Regions from separate parts of the Fusibacter sp. QWL-12 genome, predicted to be linked through region 2. Evidence: predicted binding sites of a transcription regulator. Region 2 holds the regulator's gene; each other region holds the start of a gene.
What was found. Region 2 encodes Rex, which represses fermentation and respiration genes when NADH is low (regulators of the CRP and FNR family bind a similar motif). Its sites were predicted from a motif close to ATTGTTAANNNNTTAACAAT; they were not measured.

Region 1: kdd (L-erythro-3,5-diaminohexanoate dehydrogenase) is a predicted target of Rex. The motif match lies at 5,417-5,436, and genes of this name have one in related genera.
Region 3: AC4PID_RS04910 ((2Fe-2S) ferredoxin domain-containing protein) is a predicted target of Rex. The motif match lies at 4,618-4,637, and genes of this name have one in related genera.

The regions. Positions count from the first base shown of each region.
Region 1 is NZ_CM178745.1:1,667,285-1,675,179, forward strand. Features, by position in the region: gene dnaB (replicative DNA helicase) at 1-248, shown strand, start outside; gene AC4PID_RS08425 (GNAT family N-acetyltransferase) at 253-813, shown strand; gene ispE (4-(cytidine 5'-diphospho)-2-C-methyl-D-erythritol kinase) at 978-1,856, shown strand; gene AC4PID_RS08435 (GntR family transcriptional regulator) at 1,875-2,546, shown strand; gene AC4PID_RS08440 (YwiB family protein) at 2,546-2,956, shown strand; gene AC4PID_RS08445 (GGDEF domain-containing protein) at 2,961-3,734, shown strand; gene AC4PID_RS08450 (sigma-54 interaction domain-containing protein) at 3,793-5,205, shown strand; gene kdd (L-erythro-3,5-diaminohexanoate dehydrogenase) at 5,513-6,550, shown strand; gene kamA (lysine 2,3-aminomutase) at 6,566-7,825, shown strand; gene kamB (lysine 5,6-aminomutase reactivase subunit KamB) at 7,853-7,895, shown strand, end outside.
Region 2 is NZ_CM178745.1:1,404,837-1,412,731, forward strand. Features, by position in the region: gene gdhA (NADP-specific glutamate dehydrogenase) at 66-1,409, opposite strand; gene fdxA (4Fe-4S ferredoxin) at 1,814-1,981, shown strand; gene AC4PID_RS07110 (cation:proton antiporter) at 2,291-3,523, opposite strand; gene AC4PID_RS07115 (MarR family winged helix-turn-helix transcriptional regulator) at 3,741-4,223, opposite strand; gene AC4PID_RS07120 (acetyl-CoA C-acetyltransferase) at 4,270-5,451, opposite strand; gene AC4PID_RS07125 (redox-sensing transcriptional repressor Rex) at 5,579-6,217, opposite strand; gene abc-f (ribosomal protection-like ABC-F family protein) at 6,427-7,895, shown strand, end outside.
Region 3 is NZ_CM178745.1:939,131-947,025, forward strand. Features, by position in the region: gene AC4PID_RS04890 (formate/nitrite transporter family protein) at 1-470, opposite strand, end outside; gene AC4PID_RS04895 (DUF4438 domain-containing protein) at 691-1,542, shown strand; gene AC4PID_RS04900 (hypothetical protein) at 1,651-2,304, opposite strand; gene AC4PID_RS04905 (HAMP domain-containing methyl-accepting chemotaxis protein) at 2,346-4,268, opposite strand; gene AC4PID_RS04910 ((2Fe-2S) ferredoxin domain-containing protein) at 4,652-4,897, shown strand; gene AC4PID_RS04915 ([Fe-Fe] hydrogenase large subunit C-terminal domain-containing protein) at 4,894-6,606, shown strand; gene AC4PID_RS04920 (SpoIIE family protein phosphatase) at 6,617-7,774, shown strand; gene AC4PID_RS04925 (4Fe-4S dicluster domain-containing protein) at 7,798-7,895, shown strand, end outside.

The DNA.
Region 1 (7,895 bases), 260 kb from region 2:
CTGAACTGAGAGCGGATCATCGTCCGATCCTTTCCGACCTTCGTGAATCCGGCGCAATTGAGCAGGATGCCGATTTAGTTATGTTCCTTTATCGTGATGAGTACTATAACCCTGATACAGTGGATGAAAAGCTAAAGGGGATCGGTGAGGTAATCATCGCAAAACAAAGAAATGGTGAAACCGGTAAAGTTTACCTAGCATGGCTGGGTAAGTATACGAAGTTTGCAAATACCTCACAAATGAGGTGATCTTATGCTTGAGTTTAGGAAATTTAAGCGAAGTGATATCTATGCGTTTGAGAAATGGGGTGCACATGAGGACCCGCGATTTTTTCAATATAACTTTCCCTTTAGATACAAAGAGGAGTTTGATGGCTGGTACGACTCAAAACAGAAGTGGATTCGCAAAAAAGTATATGGTCTCTTTATAGACGATTATCCACTTGGGTTTGTAACTTTAAAGAACATCAAGTGGTTAAAAAGACGTGCAGAGCTTGGAATTGCCATTGACCCCAATTATTTAAGTGAAGGGTTTGGGACTGAAATGTTGAAAAGATACCTCGAGTATGTTTTTGAACATTACCCGATTGAAGAAATGCAGCTTCGCGTTTCACACTTTAACAAACGCGCACAAAAGAGCTATGAAAAAATTGGCTTTAAAAAAGTCAAAGAGGTTTTTGAGCCTTTTGAAGAGCAGAGCTTTAAGGACGTTATAATGGATAAGTATCCCGACCAATTCCAGATGGTTAGAGGGGTACTTTACACGACCTTTTATGTGATGGTCTTTCATAAAAATCAGTTACCATTTAAATAAACGCGTATTAAGTCTGTCTTAGAGTTACTTCTTAAGGCAGATTTATTTTTTTTTGAAATTACACTTTATAATTTATACAAAATGACATATAATTGAGTATAATGTATTTTTATTGTATTTTGTATTCATATACTTGATAGAATAGATGAAGAAGAGGTGTTCAATTGGATTCAAATAATGCTCAAAGTGTACAGATAAAAGCGAGAGCAAAAATTAATCTTACACTGGATGTTCTTTCAAGAAGACCTTCCGGATATCATGATGTAGAAATGATCATGCAGCAAATCGACTTATATGACCTTGTTACCGTGACTCTGATTTCTGAAACGAAAATCGAGTTAACTTGCTCAGATTCATTTTTACCAACGGATGATCGCAACATTGCCTATAAGGCGGCTAAAATAATGATTGAGCGCTTTAAGCTAAAGGTTGGATTTGAGATACAAATTGATAAGAACATACCTGTAGCAGCAGGACTTGCTGGCGGAAGTACAAATGCAGCTGCAGTCATAAAGGGTATTAATCAGCTATGTCATCTAGGCTTATCGACTGAAGAGATGCAAAGTATTGGTTTTGAGCTTGGTGCAGATGTCCCATTTTGCTTTTGTGAGGGGGCGGCAATCGCTAGAGGATTAGGCGAAATTCTCGAACCGGTTAGAGGGTTTGAAAATGCATGGATGATATTGGTTAAGCCAAGTTTTGGCGTATCGACAAAAGACGTTTATGGTGGTCTAGAGCTGGGCGAAGTAAAAGCACATCCGGACACACCTAAAATGATAGAGGCACTAAAGACACAAAATAGGAAAGACATACTAAGTGGACTTATGAACGTCCTAGAAACGGTTACCTTGAAACTTTATCCTAAAGTCGAGGAAATCAAACAAACTCTAATGGCATTTGGCGCAGAGGGCGTTCTAATGAGTGGTAGTGGTCCAACTGTATTTGCTTTTTATGGCAGCTATGAAAAAGCGAAAAAGGCACATAAGAAGTTAAAGCTTCAGTATTCACAGTGTTATCTAGTAGCAACATATAATAAACAGTAAAAGTTGAGTGGAGGGGTTATGAACGTGAATTTTGACAAATTGGAAATCAGAAATTACAAACCACTTGGAGAGGTTGTTTTCGAGTACCTTAGAAATGCTATTCTTGCAGGTGAGTTAAAGCCAGGCGAAAGATTAATGGAAGTTACCATAGCTGATCAGCTAGGCGTTAGCCGTACACCTGTGCGTGAAGCCATTAGAAAGCTTGAAAAAGAAAGCTTTGTAATAATGATCCCAAGAAAAGGGGCATATGTCGCAGATTTAACTAAAAAGGATATCATGGAAGTACTTGAAATCCGTAAAGAATTAGAGGGCTTTGCAGCTTATTTGGCAGCAGAGAGAATGACTTTAAGTGAGAAAGAAGCACTTGGAAAAGTGGTTGAGCATTTTAATGAATCCCTTTTAAGCATGGATAAGAAAAGCATGATCGAAAGTGATAATGAATTTCACTCATTGATCTTTGAAGGCACAAAAAACCAAAGATTGATTAGTATCATTTACGATTTACACGATCAATTTCAACGCTTTAGATTAATTTACTTTAACGAGTTTAACAATTTCAAAGAGATACAAGCATCACATAATCGTATTTTCGATGCAATTATTCGTCAAGATGGTGCGGTAGCGAGACAAGAATCAGAAAGCCACGTGGAAAGTATCAAAACATTAGTTAATAAATGGATTGCAGAATAATGAAAAGTGAAAACTTAAAAATCATCGTTAGCTCCATTATCAAAAGTGGCGATGGTGAAATGAATGAAATGACACAGGTTGCAGAAGCAACTTATAAAAAAGAGCCTTATAAGACCTTCTTGATGTACAAGGAAGTAGAAATGGAAGGAACTAAGACACTTTTGACATTTGAAGATGACATTATTTCAATAAAACGCTATGGCGAAAATACAAGTGTTTTAAAAATCGAAAAAAATGTTTGGAACGAGACCGTTTATCAAACGCCATATGGTACATTTATCATGCAAACGTATGGCGTTGATATCAGTTGGAACGAATCCATAATCGAACTAAAGTATTTATTAAAAATCGAAGGTGAAGAAGTGAAACCTTCTGAAGTAGTGATTAAAATAGATATGAAAAGAGATTAGTGTCATGTTCAAAAAACGCGAGAAAAAACAAAAGAAATATAATTTTAGACAAATGGGCACACGGCGATTGTTTATATTTGCACTTGTGGCCAGTATTTTTCCGAGCGTTTGGATTACCATTAGTGAATTTACGAAATTTATTGAATGGTATATCGTTATTTTATTTTATACCGTCGTACTCTTGTTTTTAGCATTTGTCGTCAATGAATACTTCAATAAAGAAGTCTCTGAAAAAGTAAATGAGATTTTTAAAAATGAAGAAATTATCAGCCGTGAGCTTATCAAAATTAATACAGAAGAAAAATTAAAAAATGTTCTGTCATTAGAGTTTGAAAGAAGCCATCAATCACAAATGCTTTCAACCGTTGTATTTTTCGATGTTGATGATCTGGGTGAAGTTAATAAGAGGTTTGACATTTTTACTGGAGATAAAGTGCTTATTGATATCGTTAAAGTCACTAAAGCGTTTATTCAAGAAAATAGCATTCTTGCCTCCAATGGGTGTCAGGTGGCGAGGGTTAAAGGTGATACTTTCGCAATCGTAATGCCGAATGTTTCACATACGGTTGCTTATGACATTACCAATCAACTTAGAGATCGAATTCATAATATCAATTATGCCAAAATTAAAGATCAAGATAAGGAAAAAGAGATCAATGTAACCTGCCGTTATGTTATCTTGTCCATTGATCAGTGGCAATCAGAGGATAAGTTTGTTCACTTAGCTTATGAGAAGCTTAAGCTTGCAAAGGATTATGGAAAAGGGACCATATTATAAAGCGCCGAAATATCAGCAATAGCCGAAATGTCGGCGCTTTCAATATAGGAGTGTAGAGATGCATCCGATTTTAACTCTAGAACATGTAAAAATAATGCTTGAATATATAAGTGATGGTGTTCAAATCGTCGATGAAAAAGGGAATCTCGTTTATTGTAATCGAAATTCTGCCCTTCTTGATGACATCAACATAGAAGACTCGATTGGCAAACATATCACTGAAATCTATCCGTCACTTAAAGAAGAGGAAAGTACCCTTTTGAAAGTGCTTGCCACAGAATTGCCTATTTTGAATCGAGAGCAAACCTATCGTACCTATAAAGGAAAAAACATAGCGACGATCAATAGTACGCTTCCGATTATAAATGAGGGTCAAATAGCAGGAGCTATTGAAATTTCTAGAGACATTACAAGTTATAAGGAGCTTACAGAGAAAGTAATCGATTTGCAATCACAGGCGAAGGGCTCAGAAGAATCCCTTAAAGTCCAGCAATCAGGAAAAAAGGGCTATCATTTTGAAGATATAATAACCGTTCACTCAGAATTTAACCGTGTTAAGGCAATTGCTATGAAAGCTGCAGCAACGGATATAGCCATTCTAATATATGGCGAAACGGGCACGGGTAAGGAGCTTTTAACCCAGGCAATTCACAATTCAAGCAAAAGGAAAAACAAGCCATTTATCGCTCAAAACTGTGCCGCTTTGCCGAGTTCGTTACTTGAAGGAATCCTCTTTGGTACAGTTAAAGGGGGATTTACTGGTGCTGTAGATCGCCCAGGTCTTTTCGAACTTGCAGATACGGGAACTTTATTCTTAGATGAAATAAATTCAATGCCTCAAGAGCTTCAAGCAAAGCTTTTAAGGGTACTTCAAGATGGAAAAATTAGAAGAATCGGTGACACAAAAGAGCGAAGTGTTGATGTTAGAATAGTTGCAGCTACAAATATTGAACCAAATTTGGCCATTGATTTGGGATTGATTCGACGCGACTTATATTATCGACTGAACACAGTTACCCTATGGATTCCCAAGCTATGTGATCGACGTGAGGATATTCCAGTTCTTACAAGATATTTTATTAAGAAATATAACGGTCTTCTCTATAGAGGACTCAAAGGGGTTACACCTGAAGTTATGGCTCTTTTTAATGAGTATCCATGGGATGGTAACGTTAGAGAGCTAGAACATGTTATAGAGGGTGCAGCGAACCTTGTGGATGGGGATTTAATCCGAATAGATGATTTGCCATATAATTTTAGAGCGTTTTATGAAAAGCAAATGCCAAAAATTGAAAGGAATATCGTATCAACCCCTGAGTATTTTAACCTACAAGAAGCACTTTCTGGCTATGAAAAGCAGTTGATTATTACCGTTCTAGGTGAATCGGAAGGTAATATCTCTAAGGCAGCTAAAAGGTTAGGCTTACCAAGGCAAACCTTACAATCAAAAATGAAAAAATATCAGATATAGCGCCGATAATTCGGCGTTTTTTTATTGTTTTTTTTGATGGTCGCTGTTTAAATTTTTGATTTGTCTAAAAATTTGAGTGTTTCTAAAAGGATTTTTATTTTAGCAATATGTAGACAACTACGAACTGGAATATAGTTAATTCAATTGTTTCGCCCATCATAGTCAGCTACTTACAATTAGGTTTTTCACTGTATGTTCTAAGAATTAAACATTTGTTAAAGATTTGGCATAAGAATTGCACTTATAAAATACGTATGAAATAACGTTTAAGGTTATCGGGATTTGAGTCAATTTTTGGGAGGAACTTATGAAAAAAGGCTGTAAATTTGGAACACATCGTGTTATTGAACCAAAAGGAATTTTACCACAACCAGCACAAAAGATTTCTAATGATATGGAAATCTACGACAATGAGATTTTAATTGATGTGCAAACACTTAACATTGATTCTGCGTCATTTACGCAAATTAAAGAGCAAGCGAATGGTGATGAGAGCAAAATTAAAGAAATTATGCTCGACATCGTTGAAAAACAAGGTAAACACAAAAACCCTGTTACTGGATCAGGCGGTATGCTGATCGGTACTGTCGCTCAAATAGGCGATGCTTTAATAGGTAAAACTGACTTAAAAGTAGGCGATAAGATAGCGACATTAGTTTCATTATCATTAACGCCGCTTGTAATAGAAGAAATTATTGAAATTAGAAAAAGTATTGATCAAGTTGATATTAAGGGCCAAGCAATTCTATTTGAATCTGGATTATATGCTAAGATTCCTTCAGATATTCCAGAGAATTTAGCTTTATCTGTGCTTGACGTAGCTGGTGCACCAGCTCAAACCGCTAAACTCGTAAAACCAGGTGACACTGTACTCGTTATTGGTGGTGCTGGCAAGTCAGGTATGCTTTGCTTATATGAAGCTAAAAAAAGAGCTGGCGTAACGGGAAAAGTAATTTGCTTACAACACAACGACGCAGCTAAAGAACGCGTTATGGGTGCTGGTATTGCAGATGAGTTTCTAGTAGCAGATGCAACTGATGCAGTAGAAGTTTTAAGAAAAGTTGAAGAATTAACTGACGGCAAAATGTGTGATCTTGTTATAAACTGTGTCAACGTACCAAACACAGAAATGGCATCAATCTTAGCGACTAAAGACGATGGTATGGTTTATTTCTTCAGTATGGCGACAAGTTTTACAAAAGCGGCACTTGGTGCTGAAGGTGTAGGTAAAGACGTTACAATGATCGTTGGCAATGGTTATACAAAAGGACATGCAGAAATCACGTTACAAATCATAAGAGAAAGTGAAGTTTTAAGAAAAATCTATGAGGCGCTTTACGCGTAGGAAGGGGATTATCAAATGAGACATTACACTGAAATCGAAATGTGGAAAGACGTAACACAAGCTGAGTGGGATTCTTGGGAGTGGCAAGTAAGAAACAGAATTACAACACTTGATCAGCTTAAAAAAGTGGTTAACTTAACGGATCTTGAGCAAGATGGTGTTGTAAAAACATTGGCGCTTTTAAGAATGGGAATTACACCATACTATGCATTACTTATGGACAAAGATGATCCAAAATGTCCAGTGAGAATGCAGGCTGTTCCAACCATCTATGAAACTTACCAATGCTCAGCTGATATGGACGATCCACTTCATGAAGATGGTGACTCTCCTGTTCCTGGCATTACACATAGATATCCAGATAGAGTACTTTTCTTAATTACAGATATGTGTTCGATGTACTGTCGTCACTGTACAAGAAGAAGATTTGCCGGTCACAATGACGGCGGTGTACCAAGAGATAGAATCGACGCTGCAATCGAATATGTTGCAAATTCACCTATGGTTAGAGACGTTCTTTTATCAGGCGGCGATGCTTTACTCGTTTCAGATGAGCTTTTAGAGTACATCATCAGCAAGCTTAGAGCGATTCCACATGTGGAAATCATCCGTATTGGATCGAGAACACCTGTTGTTTGTCCACAAAGAATTACACCTGAGCTTGTTAACATGTTGAAAAAATACCATCCAGTTTGGTTAAATACACACTTCAATCATTCAAAAGAAATTACACCAGAAGCAAAAAAAGCATGTGCTTTACTTGCGGATGCAGGTATCCCACTTGGTAATCAATCGGTTCTATTAAAAGGCATCAACGACAGCGTTCATATTATGAGAGATTTGGTTCACGATTTAGTTATGATGCGTGTTCGACCATATTATATCTACCAATGTGACCTATCAATGGGTATTGAGCACTTTAGAACACCAGTATCTAAAGGGATTGAAATCATTGAAGGCTTAAGAGGCCACACTTCTGGATACTGTGTGCCAACATTCGTTGTTGACGCACCAGGCGGTGGTGGTAAAATTCCAGTAATGCCACAATATATGATTTCTCAATCTCCAGAAAGAGTAATCTTGAGAAACTATGAAGGTGTTATTACAACTTATACGCAACCTAGCTCTTATGAGTTTGACGTAGAAGGCGCAGTAGAAACTGAAGCGCAAAAAGAACACAAGTTATTTGGTGTTGGCGGTTTATTACAAGGCAACAGAGTATCCATCGAGCTAAAAGAGCTTGAAAGAACAAAACGTTCTCACCACGAAGAATAATTACCATACTGTGAAGGGAGTGCCTGCATGAAATTGATAGACTTATTTGAAGCGAAAGAACGTATTATTT
Region 2 (7,895 bases):
AAATAAAAAAGGAGATATTGCAAATGTTTGCAATATCTCCGTATTGATTATTTGAAAGCTAAATTCTAGTAGTCGCCTTGAGCTAACATAGCGTCTGCAACTTTTTTGAAACCAGCGATATTAGCGCCAGCTACTAAGTTGTAACCGAAGCCATATTCTTCTGCAGCTTTTCTTGAGTTTTCATGAATGTTGATCATGATTTGCTCAAGTTTAGCATCTACTTCTTCTGCAGTCCAGTTGTATCTCATTGAGTTTTGGCTCATTTCAAGAGCTGAAGTAGCAACGCCACCAGCGTTAGCTGCTTTAGCAGGACCAACGATTACGCCATGCTCTAAGAAGTAATCAATTGCTTCGTTTGTACAAGGCATGTTAGAAGCTTCGCAAAGGAATTTAGTACCGTTAGCAACGATTGTTTTAGCGTCTTCGATTCTAATTTCATTTTGAGTCGCACATGGGATAACGATATCAGCTTTAACTTCCCAAGGTTTAGTGCTTGCAACGAATTTAGATCCAGGGAATTTATCAGCATATGGAGCTGCTATATCTTTACCACTTGCTCTAAGTTCAAGTAAGTACTCGATTTTTTCACCAGAGATACCAGCTTCATCATAGATGTAGCCATCTGGACCTGAGATTGTAATAACTTTACCACCTAATTGAGTAACTTTTGTAGCAGTACCCCAAGTTACGTTACCAAATCCTGATAAAGCAACTGTTTTACCTTCAAAAGACTCACCGTGAGCTTTAAGCATTTCTCTTGTAAAGTAAGTTACACCGAAACCTGTCGCTTCTGGTCTGATTAAAGAACCACCGTAAGGTAAACCTTTACCAGTTAAAACGCCATTTTCGAATGCGCCTCTAATGCGTCTATATTGTCCATATAAGTAGCCAATTTCTCTACCGCCAACACCGATGTCGCCAGCTGGAACGTCTACGTCTGGTCCGATATGTCTATATAACTCTGTCATGAAGCTTTGGCAGAATCTCATTACTTCAGCATCTGATTTGCCAGTTGGGTCGAAGTCAGAACCACCTTTACCGCCACCGATTGGAAGGCCAGTTAAAGAGTTTTTGAAGATTTGCTCAAATCCTAAGAATTTGATGATCCCGATGTATACAGATTTGTGGAAACGAAGACCACCTTTGTAAGGTCCGATTGCGCCATTGAATTGAACTCTGAAACCTCTGTTTACATTAAGGTTACCAGCGTCATCAACCCAAGGTACTCTGAAAGTGATTTGTCTTTCTGGTTCAGCAATTCTAGCTAAAAGATTAGCTTTAACGTACTCAGGATGTCTTTCGATAACTGGTTCTAAAGATTTGAATACCTCTTCAACTGTTTGCAAGAATTCTGGTTCATTAATGTTTCTTGCTTTAACTTGCTCAAATACTTCTTGAATGTACTTCATTTCAAACATCTCCTTTAAAATGATATGAGGTTACCCCAAGGCAATACGCCCTTTATGCTTCGCGATTAGAGTTTGTTAAAAAAATATTAATCTCTCTAACGCTTTCATCTTAACACATTACACCTACAGTGTAAACTATCTTGAACAGTAAATCTATAAACTTTTTGCAACAGTTATTGCATTTTTTGATGCCCATAGGGTTTTTGTTTGTCCCTCATATTTTTGAGTTTTCTGACTATTGCAAGTTACCGAAATGTACAATTCAATCAATAATGATTATCATTGTATTTGGTCTATTTTCAATTTTTTTCTTATTTTTATCGTTGTGAGAGACCAGTGATGGGTATTATAATGAGGTGACAAAAGGTTGAACATCGATTCAACCGATGAATATAAGGAGGTTTATTATGTACGTAATTAACGATTCATGTATTTCATGTGGCGCTTGTGAACCAGAATGCCCAGTAAACGCTATTTCTGCTGGCGATAGCATCTACGTAGTTAGCTCTGATTGTATCGATTGTGGCGCATGTGCAAATGTTTGCCCAGTTGACGCTCCACAACCAGAATAATTTTATTCAAGTAAAAAAGACCCTATTATAGGGTCTTTTTTTATTATGAAGTATCGAGTTGATATAAAATCTGAAGGTTCAGTGCTCAAATATTTTTACAATCATTATATTGTATACATGCATCTTCTTATACAAAAAATTTCATTGCGTTTTAGATTAATTGTACGCAACTCATTTTTCCGTGCAATAAAAATTTCATAAAAAATATTGTATACATTCCGTAAAAATATTCTTTTATACCCTACTTATACGAATGATTCCGAGAGTATGGTTTTTGTTTCCAATTCTCTAATATTTATAGTACTAATTTCACTTCACATCTAGCTTTAAAAATTTTGCAAGTAATCCTGCGGTACTTGCTTGGAAGGTGAGTGTCACCATAATAGTTGCAAATGTCACTGCAGAAATCACATCCGAATGAGCAACGCCTGAAGTAACAAGCATTCCAGCCAGCGCCGCTGGTATAACGCCTGTCTCACGCACCCACATCAAATAAATAATCTGCTTTCTCGTCCACTCCGCTTTCTTATCAAATAAGATGCACGCAAGCACAGATACAGGTCGAGCAATGAAAATCAAAACACCTACGACGATTAACGTTTGAACAAGGTTGTCCAATAACACACTAAAGCTTAAATGTGTTCCTAATAAGACAAAGATCATCATTCTAAGAATAATCGTCAATACTTCTTTAAATCTTAAATGGGATTGGAATGACTCTTCAGGAATCCAAAACTTAAAGATTTTTTTATTGCCACAAAACATCCCCATAATAAATACTGCCATAAAGCCACTAAAGTCAAAATGGTTGGCGATGAGATAAGAACCTACAACAGAAACCAGTACAAGCTCTGTTGCATACTCTTTGAAAAGGCCTAGCTTATTTCTTTCATCGGTTAAAAGATGTGTCATATAACCGATTACAGCACCTATGGCAAAGCCACCACCTATGGATTTTACCAAATCAAAGAAGCTGTCTAGTGGTGAAAAAGTACCACCTAATATAATAGAAAGCAATGAATAAGTAATCACCGCTCCAGCAGCATCATTGAATGCAGATTCAGAGATAATAGACTGCTTTAATTTGTTGCTGATATTCATTTTCTTAAATAGAGGCACCAGTACTGAGGGATCTGTCGATGCGACAACTGAACCCATGAGGAGTGCATAAGTAAGTGGAATATCAAATACGCGACTTGCTACAAATCCAACGATTGTAGTTGAAATGAGTACACCGACAGTGGCTAGCATTCCAACCGATAGTTTTACTTGATTGAGTACCTTCAAATCTATTTCTCTACCACCATCGTATAAAATATAGGCAGCGCCGAAAGACAAAATGAGTTGATTTTCAACTGGGAACTTTTCAATGTTAATCCAATTTAAGAGTTGGGGTCCAAGGATTATACCAGCTAAAATATATAAAACGACATCAGGGAGCTTCACGAGGTTACTTATTTTTGTAAAAACAAGTCCGACTAAAATAACGAGGCCAACTAGCTCCATCAGTTGGTCCGCAGATTGGATAATTGCGTTTTCCATAATTCCTCCTAGACAAACAAACTTGATTTTACGCCTATTTTTAACAAACTTCAAGTAAAATTTTATGTAATTGTATTACATTTTTAAAGGCTTTTCATGAAAGGACTTTCGGTCACTTGCCTTATTTTGCAATGCTTTTAGCTTGTATCTTCGAAAATAAAAAGACTACTTAGCCCAATGGACTAAGTAGTCTCTAGTTTATACCTATAAAAAGGTACTAATTCCCCTCGTGTTTATGCGTTTCATTTGGTTTAATTTCATACTTATCTGTATGATATTGTACCATCTTACTGATAAACTTTAGTATGGTCTTCTCTTCATTAATCGTTATGTCACTGAGAATAAATTCTAACTCCTTGCGCTGTTCTTCAAGTAACGCTTGATACAGCTCCACTCCTTGGGGCAAAAGATAGCAAATTTGACTTCTACCATCCAATTGATCGGTTTTCTTTTGAATCAGCTTTAAACCAGATAGACGCTTTAGAGTCGTTGTCATCAGGTTTCGATCGATTTCCAAGGTTTTGATTAGGTCATTCATTTTAACTTCACCCTGTTCACCCAGTTGCTTGATTAACAGAAGTTCAACTAAATTGAGCTTTACCTTAAGCTTTTTCTTGAAATAGCCACTTTTGTCCTGCATCAGGATTTTCGTGTTCATACGATCGAGCATATGCGCGATTTCTTTAGTATAATTCGCCATTTTGCCTCCGTCACGCTTAACGACTCATTCGATTAAACGGATGTCATTAAGCTCTTTTTATGATCAATGCTTCACCCATACCGCCACCGATACAAAGTGTTGCAAGGCCATATGTGCCTTCACGTTTCATAAGTTCGTGGATCAGTGTAACTAATATTCTGTTACCTGATGCACCAATTGGATGACCAAGTGCAATAGCACCACCGTTTACATTTACTTTTTCTTTGTCAAAGCCAAGCTCTTTTGTTACTGCTAATGCTTGAGCTGCAAATGCTTCATTTGCTTCAATAAGATCTAGGTCAGCCACGGTTAAGCCAGCTTTAGCTAATGCCTTTTTAGTAGCTGGTACTGGTCCGATACCCATTATTTTAGGATCAACGCCTGCAGAAGCATGAGATACAATTGTACAAAGTGGTTTTAAACCAAGTTCATCTGCTTTTTCTTTGCTCATAACAATTACACAAGAAGCACCATCGTTGATACCAGAAGCATTTCCTGCAGTAACACTACCACCGTCTCTTTTGAACGCCGGTTTAAGTGCTGCTAATTTTTCTACTGAAGTTTCTTTTATATATTCATCTTGATCAAAACGAATTGGATCCCCTTTTCTATTTGGTAAGAAAACAGGAACGATTTCGTCTGCAAATCTACCATTTGCTCTTGCAAGTGCTGCTTTTCTTTGTGAGTTAAATGCCAACTCATCTTGTTCTTCACGAGTTAAGCCCCACTGAGCAACGATGTTTTCAGCCGTCATACCCATATGGTAGTTGTTAAATGCTTCCCATAAGCCGTCCATTACCATAGTATCATATAACTCGCCATTGCCCATTCTTTGACCCCATCTACCACTTTTGATAACATATGGTGCCATGCTCATGTTTTCTGTACCGCCTGCAATCACCACATCATTAGCACCTGAAACGATTGACTGGTATGCCATAGACACAGCCTTAAGTCCAGAACCACAAATCATGTTAATCGTCGTACATGGTACTTCTACTGGATAACCGTTGTTAATCCATGCTTGGCGTGCAACGCCTTGACCGTATCCCGCTTGGATAACAGAGCCTAAGATAACCTCATCTACGCTCTCAGGTGCTACACCTGCTTTTTCAAGTGCTGCTTTAATGACAGTTGCGCCAAGATCAGCTGGTTTGATGTCCTTTAAAGAGCCACCAAAAGAACCGATCGCAGTTCTCATTGCACTTACAATTACTACCTCTTTCATTTGTTGTTACCTCCCTGATTTTTTATCCCTATAATTTTGTGACAATCCCTATCTTACATTTTATCAAAAAAAAAGAATTAGGTCATCCCTAATCCTTTTGTTTCACTTTAATATTCTGTTAAATTATTTATATTGCTTCATTTGATTCTTTTAAGAAGTAAGATACAGTTAGTAAATTGTCAATCAAATGAATGTTTTCTACTATAATATTACTCTTAAGTTTTAAATCTACTGGCGCAAAGTTCCAAATTGCTTTGGCACTTGTTCTTTGAATTTTATCAGCTACGTCTTGTGCACCATCTCTACTTGTACAAATGTAAACAATTTCAACATTATGTTCATTTACAAATGACTCAAACTTATCCATATCAAGTACTTCTACATTGTTGATTTTTAGTCCAATCACCTTTGGGTTAACATCAAACATCGCTTGAAGCTTAAAGCCAAGGCGATCAAAGCTTGAATAGTTTGCTAATGCTTGTCCCAAGTTACCTGCGCCAACGATAACAACATTATATGGTCTTGTTAAGCCCAATATTTTTCCAATTTCATTATACAAATCTTCAACGTTATAGCCATAGCCTTGTTGTCCGAATCCACCGAAATTATTGAGATCTTGTCTAATTTGAGATGCAGTGAAGCCGATCATTTTGCTCAACTCTTTAGAAGAGATTCTCTTTATGTCATTATCAAGTAATTCCTTTAAGTATCTATGGTACTTCGGTAATCTTCTAATTACCGCAACTGAGATATTTTTATCCTTCATACATCCACCTCATCACCAATTTATGTTATTAAAATTATAGCACTTTCGCAGAAAGAATGTCAAATATATAACAAGGCGTTTAGCCTCTCGAATCTCTTTTTATTTTATATGATTTACGTTATAATATCTAGTGACTTAGTAATAATTTTTTCACAAGTTAAAAATTTACTCGTATCTAGTATCACGAACACAAATGAAATGAGGATAACATGATCGCACTTTCTTGTAACAACTTATATAAATCATATGGCATCGACAGTATTTTGGAAGACATTCAATTTACAGTTAATGTTCAAGATAAAGTCGGTTTGATTGGTGTTAATGGTGCCGGTAAAACGACACTTATGAAAATATTAATGGGTATTGAAACCAAAGATGAAGGCGATTTATTTGTCGGTAAGGATTTGGTCGTTGGCTATCTTGAGCAAAATACAAGCTTGGACATATCTGAGTCCATCTTTGATTATTGCGAAGCTGTTTTTGAGGATATCTATAAAATAGAGCACGAAATGCGTGCTCTCGAGCTTCTTATGGCTACCGATCATTCTGAGTCAGTCTTAAACGAATACAGCCATCTTCAATCCGAGTTTGACCGACTGGAAGGATACTCAATTAGTAGTCGCATACGTGGTGTACTCGTGGGACTTGGTTTTGAAGAAAGTGAGTTCCAAAAGTCCATTAACCTTCTCAGTGGTGGTCAAAAATCTCGAGTTGGTATCGCTCGATTGTTACTGAGACAACCCGATATTTTACTTTTGGACGAACCAACGAATCACTTGGATATTGCAGCAATTAATTGGCTGGAAGGTTTTTTAAGAGATTATCCTGGTACTGTCATCATGATTTCACATGACCGTTACTTCTTAGATCAAGTAGCAACAAAGATATTTGAAATAGAGGATGGGGAACTTTCTGAATACAACGGTAATTACTCTCAATTTATCATCCAGAAAAAAGCATTTTTTGAAGCGGAACTCAAACGCTATGAAAATCAAAAAAGGGAAATAGATAAGCAAGAAGCCTTAATTAGAAAATACAAAGGCCATGGTACTGAGAAACTCGCTAAAAGGGCTAAATCGAGAGAAAAACGTTTGGCACATATGGAAATCATCGAGCAACCTAGAATTTTTAAGGCGGTTTTCCATATGGCACTTAAAGCAAGTGAGCCTAGTGGTAAAGAAGTACTAAAGGCTGAGGGTCTTTCAAAAGCATATCCAGGCAAGGACGTCTTTAAAGATGTTTCTTTTGAAATGTATCGCGGTGAACGCATCGGTTTAATCGGTCCTAATGGCGTGGGTAAAACGACACTTTTCAAAATCCTTCTTGGCGAACTCTCTCAGGATGAAGGTAGATTTAATTTTGGTCATCACGTCTTACCTGGTTATTACGATCAAGAAATGAACAATCTCGTTATGGAAAATACAGTTTTGTCTGAAATTCACGACGAACATCCGAACATGAGCCTAACAGAGGTTCGGAATTTACTCGGTGCATTTCTTTTCCATGGTGAAGATGTCGATAAAGTTGTTTCAAAGCTCAGTGGTGGTGAGCGAGGCAGATTGTCCCTGCTCAAACTCATGCTTTCGCCTTCGAACCTTTTATTCCTAGATGAGCCTACGAATCACTTGGATCTTTATTCAAAGGAAACCCTTGAGGAAGCACTTACCAATTACGATGG
Region 3 (7,895 bases), 470 kb from region 2:
GCCGCATCAAAGCTAAGTGAAACCTTGCCTTCTGCAATCGCAATTGTTTTTTCTGCTAAATGTCCTGTATATAAACCTGATTTATATAGCATAGCGACTAATAATAACGCACCTATAAGGTTCGCCAGATAGACGAGTGTTAAATTCTTAATATAGCTTGGAAGCTTTACTTCACCCTGTGCCCATGCGGTAGAGATTAATGCGTTACCTGTATAGAGTTCACCGCCAGCGATCACCACTAGCATAAGACCTACTGGGAATACTGCTGCACCCATGAATTTTGCAAGTCCCACATCGATGTTACCTAGTGTTTGCGAAACCACTAAATAGCCGTGTCCACCTAAAGCGATGAAAAAGCCACCCATAATCGATAATAAAAGTACCGTTATAAAAGGATAGTTTGCTTTTTGTTTTCCTATTTCCACCCATTTGTTAGCAATTTCCTTAGGCGTCAAGTAATTATTGTTCATTTCAACTCCTAAAATGTTATTTGGTCAAAAACCCTAATGTTTGTATTATAGTGTATTTGAGGATGATTTTCAACTAAGCACGAACATTCTCGTTTTTTAAGGACATAAAATAGACTGAAAATAGTCGAAACGGTTGCAAAATACCATATAAAACTTTCCTTATGTCCGCCTAAAGATGTGATATAATGACGTTAACTGAATTTATTGGAGGATATACTTAATGAAAACGAATATTGACAAACTTGTCAAACAATCGGTACAAGGTACCATTCGTCATCCTTTGTTCGTTAGTTATCGCGTCGATACGGATGGCAATGTCCATGTAATTCCAGCAACTGGCGGTATTACATACAATGTTAAGGTCGGAGATCCTGCTTTCGGCTGGGTTGGCGATCACGTTGAACCAGGCGTCTCTCTTTGTCACAGTGACAATGCGACTTCAGGTGGCTTAAATGTCTTTAGCTGTATTGGCAATGAAGCAAGAATCGTTACTGGTGATGCAAAAGGTAAAAAGGGTTTTGTGACGGGTACACATGGCGGCGTCGAGCATGTTTTAGTATATTTTGATGACGAAACTTTAGATCTTCTAACACTGGACGATAAAATCATGGTTAAATGTCATGGACAAGGGTTGGCTCTAACAGACTACCCAAATATTAAGGTCATGAGCATCGATCCAAACTTATTTGAAAAGCTTGGCATTGAGGAAGTGGATGGAAAAATCATTGTCCCTGTCACTCATAAAATTCCACAGAGATTTATGGGTTCTGGCGTTGGTGCACCCTACAGCCAAAAAGGGGATTACGATATACTTACCTCAGATACAGAAGCGGTTAAAGCACTCGGCATTGATCAGCTAAGATTTGGCGATATTGTGCTCCTTGAAGACAGCGATAACTCATATGGACTTGGTGCAATGAAAAAGGGTGCAACCACAATTGGAGTTATTATTCACTCAGACTGCATCAAGTCAGGTCACGGTCCAGGCGTTACTGTGATTATGTCTTCAAGCGAAGGCTTGATAGAAGGTAAAATCGATCCAAACGCCAACATAGCGAATTACCTCCTTTAATAAAAATCTTCAGGCATCGAGCCTTCAGATTTTACCACAAACGAGATTGTGGCTTAAAAAAAAGTAAAGCGTCTTTACTGAATCTCAGTAAGACGCTTTTTCTTTGCTTCATTCGGATTGAATCAAACGAGGTGAAAGTGTTAGGATAACTTGTCCTGGTAAATAAAACGCCCACATGCCTACAGCAACTACTGAATACAGCCATGTGAAATGGGTTTTAATCACATCTAGGTTAAACATTGCCACTTGTATATCACAGATCGCGTATAATAATAGTCCTATGAACATCCAACGGTTGTATTGACTTAATTTACGCGCTTTATGTGCTACGAAAAGGTTTCGAACAAACAGAACTGCATATAGAAGGGATAGGCCTACTGTTACATCGAACTTTAACAAGATCATCGAAATGACGATTAAGGCACCTGAAACAAGATACTCAGTTCTAGTTAGATATTGATTTTTCGCTAGTTTTAATGCACCACTATAACCTAACTGTACCATTATAAAAGTTACAATGCCCACAGAATATGCATTTGTTAGTAAAAGAAAATAATCGGAAATCAGTGTAAATCCTAGTATGCATACTTGCAAAAATGCGATTCTTGTATGCTTTAAATAAAATTGAAAGATTGCAAAGGCAAAGCAAAGGACAATAGAAATCAACTTAATTTGATTACTAACTGCGATTGCCTTGCCAGTCATATCTAATACGATAAAGCAAATATAAAGCATGAATTGAAGCGATATAAACGATTTCATTTTTGCCTCTTTTTATATCCTATTTTGCTTTATTCTATCATTTAGACGGTCTTAAAGCCACCCATGATTTTATGAAGATCTTTCGCAAACTGTGTCAATTTAAGTGACGCATCATCTAAAGTCATCATCGCTGACAGTTGTTCTTCTATACTACCACTAATGGTTTCAGTTCCTGAAGCAATTTGGTTAGATGATTCTACGATTTTCATCATACTTTCTTCTATTGTACTTGTATTATCCGCAATACGGTCATTGGCCACTTTGATTCTATCAATTTTACTTACCATTTCTCTAATGTCATCGATCATTAGCTGAATGGTCGTCTCAACTTGTCTTGCAATACTCTCACCAGATGCAATTTTCTCCATAACGCCTTCTACAGATACAAACACGCCACTTGATTTTTTTTGATTGTCAACAACGAGTGCTTCAATCGCCTTAGAGGCATTTTTACTTTCATCCGCCAGTTTTTTAATTTCGGATGCAACGACATTAAAGCCTCGCCCTGCTTCACCAGCTCTAGCCGCTTCAATAGAAGCATTTAGCGCAAGTAGATTGGTTTGATCTGAAATATTAGAAATCATTCCGATAATATCACCGATTTCTTTTGATGAAGTTTCAAGTGCCTGAACCAGTACAGAAACCTCTTTTGCGGATTCCGCTATCCCGTCCATTGCATTTACAACTTCTTTAATATCTTTGGCACCTGTTTCCGCCATGTTACGTGTTTGTACGCCTTGTTCTGCTGCTGTAACACTAAATTCAGCTGTTTCACCTGAGAACTTAGTCGTTTCTTCCATGTAAGCACTTATTTGTTCTAAAGATTTTGCGTTATTGATACTAAATTCAGCAATATCTACGACTGTTTTTGAGAGCATTTCTATGGAATCTGTCGTATTCCCAGTAACATTTTTTACCATACTTCCGGATTCTTCTAAATCTCTTGAAATCTCTTTGGATGCTTTAATCATATCGTTTAACTTATCTATAAATTTATTAAATGTATCTGATAGTTTTGAAATTTCATCTTTACCATGTACTTCGAGACGTCCTGTTAGATCGCCATCGTTTTCAGAGAACTCTCTTAATTTTTCTGTCACAAGTCCAATTGGTTTAACAATACTTCTACCTATTAAAATGATTAAGGCAATCATAGTTACCAAGCTAACGATAACGATTACGCCTGTAGAGATTAGTATACCTATAAAGCTCTTCTCACTGATCTCATAAGTTGACTGCGCATTTTGAACCATTAAGTCTACATTTGTTTCTAATATTTCTATAACAGCTTCCCTAGCATCATCGTACTCTGCCATCTGAGTGTTCATACCTTCTACTTGTTCACCTGTTGTATCGACTGCAGTCTCTGTAGTGGTTTCAGCTATGCCTTCAGTTGTTAATTCTGCTGCTGTTTCTGTTGCTGTTTCTGTTGCTGTTTCTGTTGCTGTTTCTGTTGTTGTTTCTGTTGTTGTTTCTGTTGTTGTAACTTCTTGACTATTCTCTGATACGGCTTCAGTGGTTTCCTCTGTTTGTGCACCACCCATTCCCATCATTGATACGGTTCCAACACCATTTGTTGATAGAAAATTATCTTTGTTATCTAAAAATACATTAACGGCTTCTTTTAATGAAGTGTAATCGCTAATATCGCTTACTAATGCAAGGTGCTCTTCTAGCAAAGCTGCTCTCGCTTCAATTTCCGCTTGAATGGGCTCTTTAATTGTATCATCATTACCTGCATCGATAAGATCGTTGGAACTTGATCGAATAAACTCAATATCACTCTTAACCGCTTCTAGTCTGACAATTGGCGTTAAATCCTCATTATATATCGACACGAGTAATTGGTTCATATCTGATACTTTAAAAATTGCAGTTGAACCAATAAAGAGTATCATCAAGAACATAATAAGTCCAAGTGCGCCGATTTTTTTTGATATGCCTATCCCTTTTAGTTTTTTCATTTTTCCTCCACTAACCTCGTTTGAGTTGATAGGGTAATTTTAAAGTCCGAACCTTAAACTAAACTTAAAGATTGTGGCAATTTTTATGAATTTAAATAATTTTGTTCGTTATATTTTTAACTATTAATGTGTTTTAACTTTTCAGTCTCCCTGTTCGTCTGAAGTGGAAATACATTTCATTTTTGTAATATATGTTTCGCGATTGTAATACAAATGCCTTTATTTACCTTTTTATCTAGATTATATCATCTAGAACAATGCAATTGTTTCTATTTCGTAACATACCACCTCGATATACTACGATTTTATATTACAAAAAGTTCTTGTATACAATTGAAAGACCTTTTCCTTTGTGATATTATTAACATGTCTTGGAGGTGCGTATGGAAATCAAAATTTGTATCGGAAGTGCATGTCATTTAAAAGGCTCATATGACGTCATCAAAAACTGTCAGAGCTATATCGAATCTAACCAATTAGAATCTGAAATTGAACTCAAATCAGCGTTTTGCTTAGGACGTTGCTCCGAAGCGGTTTCAGTTCAAGTTGACGGGTCAGAAGTCTTTTCAATTTCTCCAGAAACCGCTGAAGGGTTTATGAAGATGATGCATACGAGGATTAAGTTATGAAATTCATAGAATTTGATCACACTAAATGCGACGAATGTTATAAATGCTTAAGAGAATGTCCCACAAAGGCCATTGCCTTTACAAATCACAGTCGCCATATTATAGATGATCTGTGTATCAAATGTGGTAAGTGTCAGATGCACTGTGCGACTGGCGCTCTGAAAATTCAGCTCGATTTAAAATCGGTGCAGACGGCCATACACAAAGGTAAACGTGTGATTGCTTCACTTGCTCCCTCTTTCCCTGGTGCATTTAAACTCAGTCATCCAGGGCAAATGGTCACCGCACTTAAACGACTTGGTTTTTTGAAAATTGAAGAAACTGCAAGAGGTGCTGAAATAGTTTCTCTTGCATATGAATCCTATATTGAATCTGGTTTCAGCGATAACATTATCACCAGCTGTTGCCCTTCAAGCAACTACCTTATAGAGCATTATTATCAAGGCGCAATAGATTCAGTAATTCCTATAGTCTCCCCAATGATCTCGCATGGCTTTGATATAAAAAAACGCTTTGGCGATGACACATATGTCGTATTTATTGGTCCTTGTCTTGCTAAAAAAGCAGAAGCCGTTGACATATATGGGAGCATAGATGCAGTTATCACCTTTAAGGAGTTGTCGGAATGGCTTGAGGCAGAGAAGCTTGTTTTAGACTATCTTGAGCCTTCACAGTTTGATACCCCAGTTACTCAGCGTGGTCGTGCTTACCCATTAGGTGGCAGCCTTTGGCGAACCGATCTTGAAACGCGAATCAATCCAAACTATAAGTACATTCATGTCGATGGCATTGAAGATTGTAAAAGTTTTCTTGAGGCGGTTTCGAAAAAGGAGATTAAAGGTTACTGTGCTGAACTAAACATCTGCTCAAGCAGTTGTATCAACGGTCCAGATATGCCATGTGACGCGCCAAATTTATATAAAAGAATGAGTTTAATGAACACGCATATTAACCAGATTGAACGGACTGGCCACATCGATCCATCGGTTGTCACAAACGAACAGATGGTGCGTAGCTTTATCCCTAAGAATACTGGATTTCCACCAATCAACGATCATCAAATTTCCGAGATTCTTATTCAGATGGAAAAATACAGTGAAACCGATCAACTGAATTGTGGTGCCTGTGGCTATAGCTCTTGTTATGAAAAAGCCATCGCCATATCAAGAGGCCATTCAGATATTAACATGTGTTTGGATAGTCTTAGAAAAAAAGCGGAGAGTTTACAGAGCATTATCTTTGACAATAGTCCCAATGCCATCTGCATCCTCGATAGTGAATTCCGAATTCAAGAAGTTAATCCGTCGTTCAATCGTTTACTAAACGCTTCAAAGATCAAGTTAAAACATTGGCCAATCGCTGCATTGATCGAAGATTCAATCTTTGAAGAAACACAAATAGCGGTTAATGGGCATATCGGTAAAAAAATCTATTTAGAAAGTATAGAGAGAACCTTCTATGCCAATGTTGTGAATATCCAAAATGGCAAATTCTATGTAGGGATTTTTACTGATATTACAGAGTATGAAAACAGTCGTGAAGAATTTGAAAGAGTGAAATCAGAAACCCTAATTACTTGTCAGCAGGTTATCGATAAGCAGATGCGAATAGCGCAAGAAATCGCTAGTTTGCTTGGTGAAACCACTGCTGAAACTAAAGTAGGTCTAAATAAATTAAAGAAACTGGTCCTCACTAACGGAGGTGAGTGATTTGGAAAAAGTGCCACATTATATCGATCTATCGACCCATTCGCTCAACAAGTTTGGCGAAGAGCTCTGTGGCGATAAAGTCGAAATTATAAAAGGGAATAAAAGAACCATTGTCGCTCTTGCTGACGGACTAGGAAGCGGTGTGAAGGCGAATATTCTCGCTACGCTAACCAGTAAGATTATGATCACCATGTTGGAACAAGGCGCAGACTTAAAGGAAACCATAGACACCATTACAAACACCTTACCCATCTGTCAGGTAAGAAAAATTGGTTATTCTACTTTCTCAATTTTAGACATCGATGATGATCTTAATCTTCGAATCATAGAATACGATAACCCACCTGCTTTTATCGTTAGAAATGGTCATTTAATCAATGTGCCAAAAACACAACTAACATCATTTGACAAGCGCGTTTGGATTACTGAATTCAAACTCGAACTTGGCGATACGATTACGCTATGCTCAGATGGCGTCATACATGCAGGCGTTGGCGTGATGTTGAATCATGGTTGGGAATGGCAACACGTCGGTGATTTCATAGCAGAACAAGAAATTGCCTCTGCGGATAAATTAACCCGTCGCCTTTTGGAAACTTGCCACAAACTGTATGATGGCAAACCTGGAGATGATGCAACCGTGGTCACTCTAAGAGTTCGAGATCCACAAATCACACAGATATTAACTGGCCCACCAGATTTAAAGGAAAAAGATTCAATTACAGTCAGAAATTTTATGCATCAGTCTGGCGCTAAGGTCGTCTGTGGCGGAACTGCTGCTAACATCATCTCACGTGAGCTGGGAAGAGAGATCGAAACAGAAATAGAATACATCGATCCCTTTGTACCACCAACAGCACGAATTAAAGGCATCGATCTTGTAACAGAAGGTGTTCTCACCCTTAAAATGACACTTAACAAACTTATTAGCATTAACAACTGCTGTGATGAGCCTGTTTTTCACAAGAAGGATGGCGTTTCTAGGCTTCTTAAACTACTAGTCGAGGACAGTACTCATGTGCATTTCTGGGTGGGGAGAGCAATCAATCCAGCACATCAAAATCCCGATTTTCCAAGGGATTTAAGTATAAAGATCAATATTATTAGAGAGATAGAAAAAGAACTAAAAAAAATGGGGAAATTTGTTCATATATTTTATACCGATTAATCGGCCTATCAGAAGGTGAGTTTATGAGAAAGTTTGAAAACCAAGTTCAATTGATAAAACACGAACTATTAACGGAAGTAGCAAAGCACGCATTTAATGGCACACTTGAAGAAAATCTGGA